One region of the Leclercia sp. LSNIH3 genome, then DNA from elsewhere that is predicted to be linked to it. Evidence: predicted binding sites of a transcription regulator. Region 1 holds the regulator's gene; the other holds the start of a gene.
The links. The regulator LexA, encoded in region 1, represses DNA repair genes until DNA is damaged. The targets are predictions, from matches to a motif close to TNCTGTATGTACATACAGNA.

Region 1 (3,420 bases):
TCCAGCAGATAGCACCAGACGCCCACCACCGGCAGGATCACCTGCCAGATAAGATAGTGGCTCGCCAGCTCGCGCAGCTCGGGCAGTGAAGTCAGCAGGGCAATGATTTGATCGCCTGCCAGGGCATAGATGAGGGCAAAGGTAAGCGCGACCAGGCCAGACTGACGGCAGGCCGCCCGCCACACTTCCCGCAGCTGGCCGCTTTCCCGTGCGCCATAGGCCTGCCCGGAGTGCGCCTCGACCGCATAGGCGAAGCCATCCAGCGCGTAAGCGGTAAAGGTCAGCAAGGTCATCAGCACGGCGTTGACGGCAATAATCTCCGGCCCTAGCCGTGCTCCCATCACCGTCAGCGCCCCGAAGCAGAGTTGCAGCAGCAGCGAGCGCAACATGATGTCGCGATTGAGGGCCAGTAGCTTACGGATGTTGCCGCGCCAGCTCGTTTTCAGCAGCGCCAGCGAAATACCGCGCAGCGCCAATACCCGCCAGACCATCCATAAGCCGATCAGCAGGGTAGCGTATTCCGCGATAGCAGTCGCCAGGGCAGCGCCCTGCACGTTCATCTTCAGCCCCATCACCAGCCACACATCCAGCACGATATTGAGCAGGTTGCCCACCACCAGCAGGATCACCGGTGCCCGGGCATACTGCACGCCCAACAGCCAGCCGAGCAGCACCAGGTTAGCCAGCGATGCCGGGGCGCTGAGCCAACGGATCTCAAGGAAGCGCCGCGCCTGATGCAGGACGGCCTCGCTACCACCGACAATATGCAGCGCCAGATCGATAAGCGGCGTGCGCAGCAGCACAATCATTAACCCTGCGCCCAGCGCCAGGATCAGCGGCTGCACCAGTGCACGGGCCAGACGCAGCGGATCTTTCGCGCCATAGGCCTGAGCGGTAAGCCCGGTAGTGCTCATGCGCAAAAAGAGCAGCAGCATAAACAGGAAGCTGGTTGCCGTCGCGCCGATGGCGACACCACCCAGATAGACGGGCGAATCGAGATGACCAATCACCGCTGTGTCCACCAGCCCAAGCAGAGGAACGCTGATGTTGGAGACGATCATGGGAAGTGCAAGACGCCACAACGCCTTGTCTGAAGAAGTCAGGAGAGACATGGAAATGTTCGCCAGAGGCAAGAAAACCAGACTGCGACACTGCCGCAGTCTGTCAGAAAAGCATTATAACCATTCACCGTTGCGGATGACGCCAACCGCCAGGCCTTCGATGGAAAAGTTATTTTCACGCAGGTCGACAACAATCGGGGAAAACTCGCTGTTTTCCGGCAGCAGTTGCACAGTGTTACCCTGCTTTTTCAGGCGTTTAACGGTCACTTCATCATCGATACGTGCGACCACAACCTGCCCGTTACGCACGTCCTGAGTTTTATGGACTGCCAGCAGATCACCGTCCAGAATACCGATATCTTTCATCGACATGCCGCTAACACGGAGCAGAAAGTCTGCGCTCGGTTTAAACATGCCAGGATCGACCTGATAGTGGCCTTCAATATGCTGTTGCGCAAGCAGCGGTTCACCGGCGGCGACACGACCGACGAGGGGAAGACCCTCTTCCGCTTCAACCAGCAGACGAATGCCGCGAGACGCACCGGAGACAATTTCAAGTACACCCTTGCGCGCCAGTGCCTTAAGGTGCTCTTCAGCGGCATTTGGAGAACGGAAGCCCAGACGCTGCGCGATTTCTGCACGCGTCGGCGGCATACCCGTCTGGCCGATATGATCCCTAATGAGATCAAACACCTCTTGCTGCCTGGTCGTTAACGCTTTCATTCCGCCCCCTGGGTGTATATACAGTTATGCTGTGAGTATATACAGCTAAAGGTGATTTTGGAACCACAAACCGCATAAAAAACCAGAGACTTTTGCGGTTTCTGAAGGCTTATCGTAAATGTCCCCAAAGCAGCGTGACCCAGGTAAACAACGCAACGATAATCGCCATCAGCACTGCGGCAGAACCCATATCTTTCGCCCGGCCCGACAGCTCGTGAAAATCAGTGCCGATACGGTCTACTACCGCCTCGATCGCACTGTTCAGAATTTCGACTATCATCACCAACATCACCGAGCCAATCAGTAATACGCGGGTGATGGGATCCACATCCAGCCAGCAGGCAATAATAATCGCCGCGATGACAGCAACACCCTCCTGGCGAAATGCGGCTTCATTGATCCAGGCAGCACGGATGCCTTTCCATGAATAGCCGGCAGCTTTAATGATTCGGGTTAACCCAGTGGTATTATTGGCCATTAAAAGAAACCTTTCTTCGAAAATAGCGTCAGAAACGGTGGTTTAAGCGCCCTGCGCAGCCACCGGAAGTATGACGGGTAACAACAGAAATTTTGCGCGCTTTCTGTTATCCTTGCGCCGCAATTGCATTTTTAACCAGAGGCTTTACATCGTTTATGTCTGGCTGGCCACGAATTTACTACAAATTACTTAATTTACCATTAAGCGTCCTGGTAAAAAGCAAGTCTATTCCGGCGGTTCCTACGCTGGAGTTAGGACTCGATAACTCGCGTCCTATTATGTACGTTTTGCCTTATAACTCGAAGGCCGACTTGCTGACGCTGCGCGCCCAATGTCTGGCGCACGATCTCCCCGATCCGCTGGAGCCGCTGGAGATCGACGGCACCCAACTGCCGCGCTACATCTTTATCCACGGTGGCCCTCGCGTGTTCACCTGGTACACACCGAAAGAAGAGTCGATCAAGCTGTTCCATGATTACCTCGATCTGCACCGCAGCAACCCGCTGCTGGATGTGCAGATGGTGCCCGTGTCGGTCATGTTTGGCCGTCGTCCGGGGCGCGATAAAGGCGAAGAGAATCCGCCGTTGCGTATGCTCAACGGGGTGCAGAAATTTTTCGCCGTCAACTGGCTTGGCCGCGACAGCTTTGTCCGTTTTTCACCGTCAGTTTCACTGCGCCGCATGGCCGATGAACACGGTACGGATAAGACCATCGCCCAGAAGCTGGCACGTGTGGCGCGCATGCACTTTGCCCGTCAGCGTCTTGCCGCGGTAGGCCCACGCCTGCCTGCTCGCCAGGATCTGTTTAACAAGCTGCTGGCCTCAAAAGCCATTGCCCGTGCCGTCGAAGACGAAGCGCGCAGCAAAAAAATCTCCCACGAGAAGGCGCAGCAAAACGCCATCGCCCTGATGGAAGAGATTGCGGCCAACTTCTCCTACGAGATGATCCGCCTTAGCGACCGTATCCTGAGCTTTACCTGGAACCGTCTCTATCAGGGGATTAACGTGCACAACGCCGAGCGTGTGCGGCAGCTTGCCCACGACGGCCATGAGATTGTCTATGTACCCTGCCACCGCAGCCACATGGACTACCTGCTGCTCTCGTATGTGCTCTATCACCAGGGGCTGGTGCCGCCGCATATCGCTGCGGGTATCAACC
Region 2 (3,420 bases), 1.1 Mb from region 1:
TCGCGGATGATCTCCATTCGCTCCACGGTGTCGATATCGGAGTGCAGATAGCGCACCTTCTCGCCGTGCTCCTCGAGGTATTCGGTCAGATCCTCGGCCATGCGTTTGGTCAGGGTGGTGACAAGCACGCGCTCGTTGATGGCCGACCGGGCGCGGATCTCCGACAGCAGGTCATCCACCTGCGTCGCAACCGGGCGCACTTCGATAATCGGATCCAGCAGGCCTGTCGGACGCACCACCTGATCGACCACTTCGTCGCCCGATTTCTCCAGCTCGTAGTTGCCCGGCGTTGCGGAAACGTAAATGGTTTGCGGTGCCAGCGCCTCAAACTCTTCAAACTTCATTGGGCGGTTATCCAGCGCTGACGGCAGGCGGAAGCCGTACTCCACCAGGGTCTCTTTACGCGCCCGGTCGCCACGATACATCCCGCCAATCTGCGGAATGGTGACGTGGGATTCGTCCACCACCAGCAGGCCATCCGCCGGCAGGTAGTCAAACAGGGTTGGCGGTGCCTCCCCCGGCCCGCGGCCAGAGAGATAGCGCGAGTAGTTTTCAATCCCGGAGCAGTAGCCCAGCTCGTTCATCATCTCGAGATCGAACTGGGTACGCTGGCTGATACGTTGCTCTTCCAGCAGCTTGTTATTGTCCAGCAGCGTTTTGCGGCGATCCGCCAACTCGACTTTGATATCTTCCATCGCCTGCACGATGCGCTCGCGCGGGGTCACGTAGTGGGTTTTCGGGTAGACGGTGAAGCGCTGAATAATTGACTCCACCTGGCCGGTCAGCGGGTCAAACAGCGACAGACGCTCGACCTCTTCATCGAACAGCTCGACGCGCAGCGCGAAGTCGTCCGACTCGGCCGGGAAGATATCGATGACCTCTCCGCGAACACGGAAGGTGCCACGCTGGAACGCCTGATCGTTACGGGTGTACTGCAGCTCCGCCAACCGCCGCAAAATGGCGCGCTGATCGATAATCATCCCCTGGGTCAGGTGCAGCATCATCTTCAGGTAGAGATCGGGATCGCCGAGGCCGTAAATGGCTGATACCGATGCCACCACCACTACGTCACGGCGTTCAAGCAGCGCCTTGGTCGCGGACAGACGCATCTGCTCGATATGCTCGTTCACCGAGGCATCTTTTTCGATAAAGGTATCGGAGCTGGGGACGTAGGCTTCCGGCTGATAGTAGTCGTAGTACGAGACGAAATACTCCACCGCATTTTCGGGGAAGAACTCTTTCATCTCGCCGTACAGCTGCGCAGCCAGCGTTTTATTCGGTGCCAGCACCATGGTCGGCCGCTGCAGATCGGCGATCACGTTGGCGACAGTGAAGGTTTTACCCGAACCGGTTACGCCCAGCAGCGTCTGGTGTGCAAGCCCATCCTCCAGCCCCTCTTTCAGACGGCGAATCGCTTCAGGCTGATCGCCGGAAGGACGGAAAGCGGAATTCAGTTTGAACGGTTTACTCATGAGCGGCGACCTGATGATGGTTAATACGGCAGGTGTGTAATTTTACTCCTGATGGCTATTTTTGCCAGTAAATTATACTGGATATAAATCCAGTGGCATCCGCGCCATTTTGTGCCAGCAGCAGTGGGAATCGAGCGAAGCTGCGTAAAATTTCGACTGCAACGGGATAAAATTCCAACAGGGGTGGGTTATCCCCAGAACTTTTCATTTTTTAACATTTGTCAAGGCGAGCCGCTGGACTTCACCCCTGCAAGTTGACACTTTGATGACAATGATTGCTTTTATTTAACGATTTGATCTTCTTAAAAGTTTTCAAAAAGACGCGTTTCGCAGCAATTCAGGCGCAGGCCGCGTATTCTCTCGCTTACCTTGTGTTTTCTAACTCTAATGCACATGGTTATCCACAGGAATAGTGGATAACTGCCGCCAGCCCATACGGAACGTGACTCGGCTCGTTCCCGGTTTTTACCCACAACGGGACGGTAAAAAATTTTTATCGCCTAATTTTGGCGATCTGATGACCAAAATCACCAAAGGATTTGGTGAGATCCTGTTCACATTTTGACCAAAATCGCCCTGCACCAGGCGCATCTCAGAGGGCACCGACACAGTGCATCGCCCCTGGCTCACCGCGCTGATTTTTGAGCCGATTCCGAAAAAAGCCGCTTTAAGCGCCCTTTTTCAGGCAGTGGCAAGAGTCTTGCAGAGTATCAGGTGTCACCGATGCCTGAAAAGGAGCACCACCATGTTAAGCCTGCGCGCCGTTAATCAGTATTACGGAGATCGCCACACCCTGTGGAACGTTGACCTCGATCTCCCCCCCGGCGTCTGCACCGGCGTACTCGGGCTACCCGGGATGGGGAAAACCACCCTCGTGAGCTGTATTGCTGGCCTGCTGCCGATTGCCAGCGGCACCATGGTTTGGCATGACGCCGGGGCCTCGCCCTGCGATTTGCAGCAGGCCAGAACGGGAATTAGCTTTGTGCCGCAGGACAGGCGGATCTTCTCGCAACTGACGGTAGAGGAAAATTTGCACATTGCGCGAATGGCGAAAGGCGTCGCGGGCGGGACAACAAGCCGCGACGTTTTTGAGTTCTTTCCCGAGCTTTATCCGCTGCGCCAGCTGCGGGCCTCCGGTCTTAACGACGATCAGCAATATCAGCTGGCGCTGGCGAACGCGCTGGTGACCCGCCCTCGCCTGCTTATCCTCGACGAGCCGAGCCGTGGGACCGGCCAGTTATTTACTCTCAAACTGGCGCAACTGCTGCTCAGGTTCAACCGGGAGCTGGGGTTATCAGTGCTGCTGGCCGAGCAGCACCTCTCCCTGATCCGCCGGGTAGCGGATCGCTTTTGCCTGCTTTACCGGGGGCGAAATGTAGCCCAGGGCAGGGTCAGCGAGCTGGATGATCCGCTTATAGCCCACTGGATGGGGCCTGCGGCGTCAGCGCAGTAAGGGAAAGATACTGCCCGACGGTTGCGGTGTCCGCTTCGTCGCCCAGCCACGGGATTTCGCCCAACAAGGGGGCTGGCAGCACGCGCCTGAGCGTGGCCATGTATTCAGGATGGCGCTTGCCGGGCGGCACCACCCCGTTCGCTACCCAGCCTGCAAAATGCAGCCCTGCCTGGCGGATCGCCTGCGCGGTCAGCATGGCGTGGTTAATACAGCCCAGCTTGACTCCCACCACCAGGATCACCGGCAGACGCTCGGCCATCACCCAGTCTGCGAAGGTCTGCTCCTGCGACAGCGGCGTAAACCAGCCGCCCGCGCCTTCCACCAGCACCCAGTCAGCCTGCGTCTCCAGCGAGCGTAACCCGGCGGAAAGCGTACTGAACAGGATCGGGCGCTGCTCATCCGCGCTGATGATATGCGGCGAGGTCGGCTCGGCAAAGGTGTAGGGATTGACCGCCGTATAGCTCATGGCCACGCTGCTGTTGCGTTGTAACGCCA

Region 2: the regulator LexA is predicted to act here: its motif matches at 1,548-1,567, upstream of uvrB (excinuclease ABC subunit UvrB).

The regions. Positions count from the first base shown of each region.
Region 1 covers NZ_CP026387.1:2,139,100-2,142,519, forward strand. Annotated here, with positions in the region: gene dinF (MATE family efflux transporter DinF) at 1-1,112, opposite strand, end outside; gene lexA (transcriptional repressor LexA) at 1,176-1,784, opposite strand; gene C3F35_RS10385 (diacylglycerol kinase) at 1,894-2,262, opposite strand; gene plsB (glycerol-3-phosphate 1-O-acyltransferase PlsB) at 2,418-3,420, shown strand, end outside.
Region 2 covers NZ_CP026387.1:990,934-994,353, forward strand. Annotated here, with positions in the region: gene uvrB (excinuclease ABC subunit UvrB) at 1-1,472, opposite strand, end outside; gene C3F35_RS04820 (ABC transporter ATP-binding protein) at 2,218-2,925, shown strand; gene bioD (dethiobiotin synthase) at 2,885-3,420, opposite strand, start outside.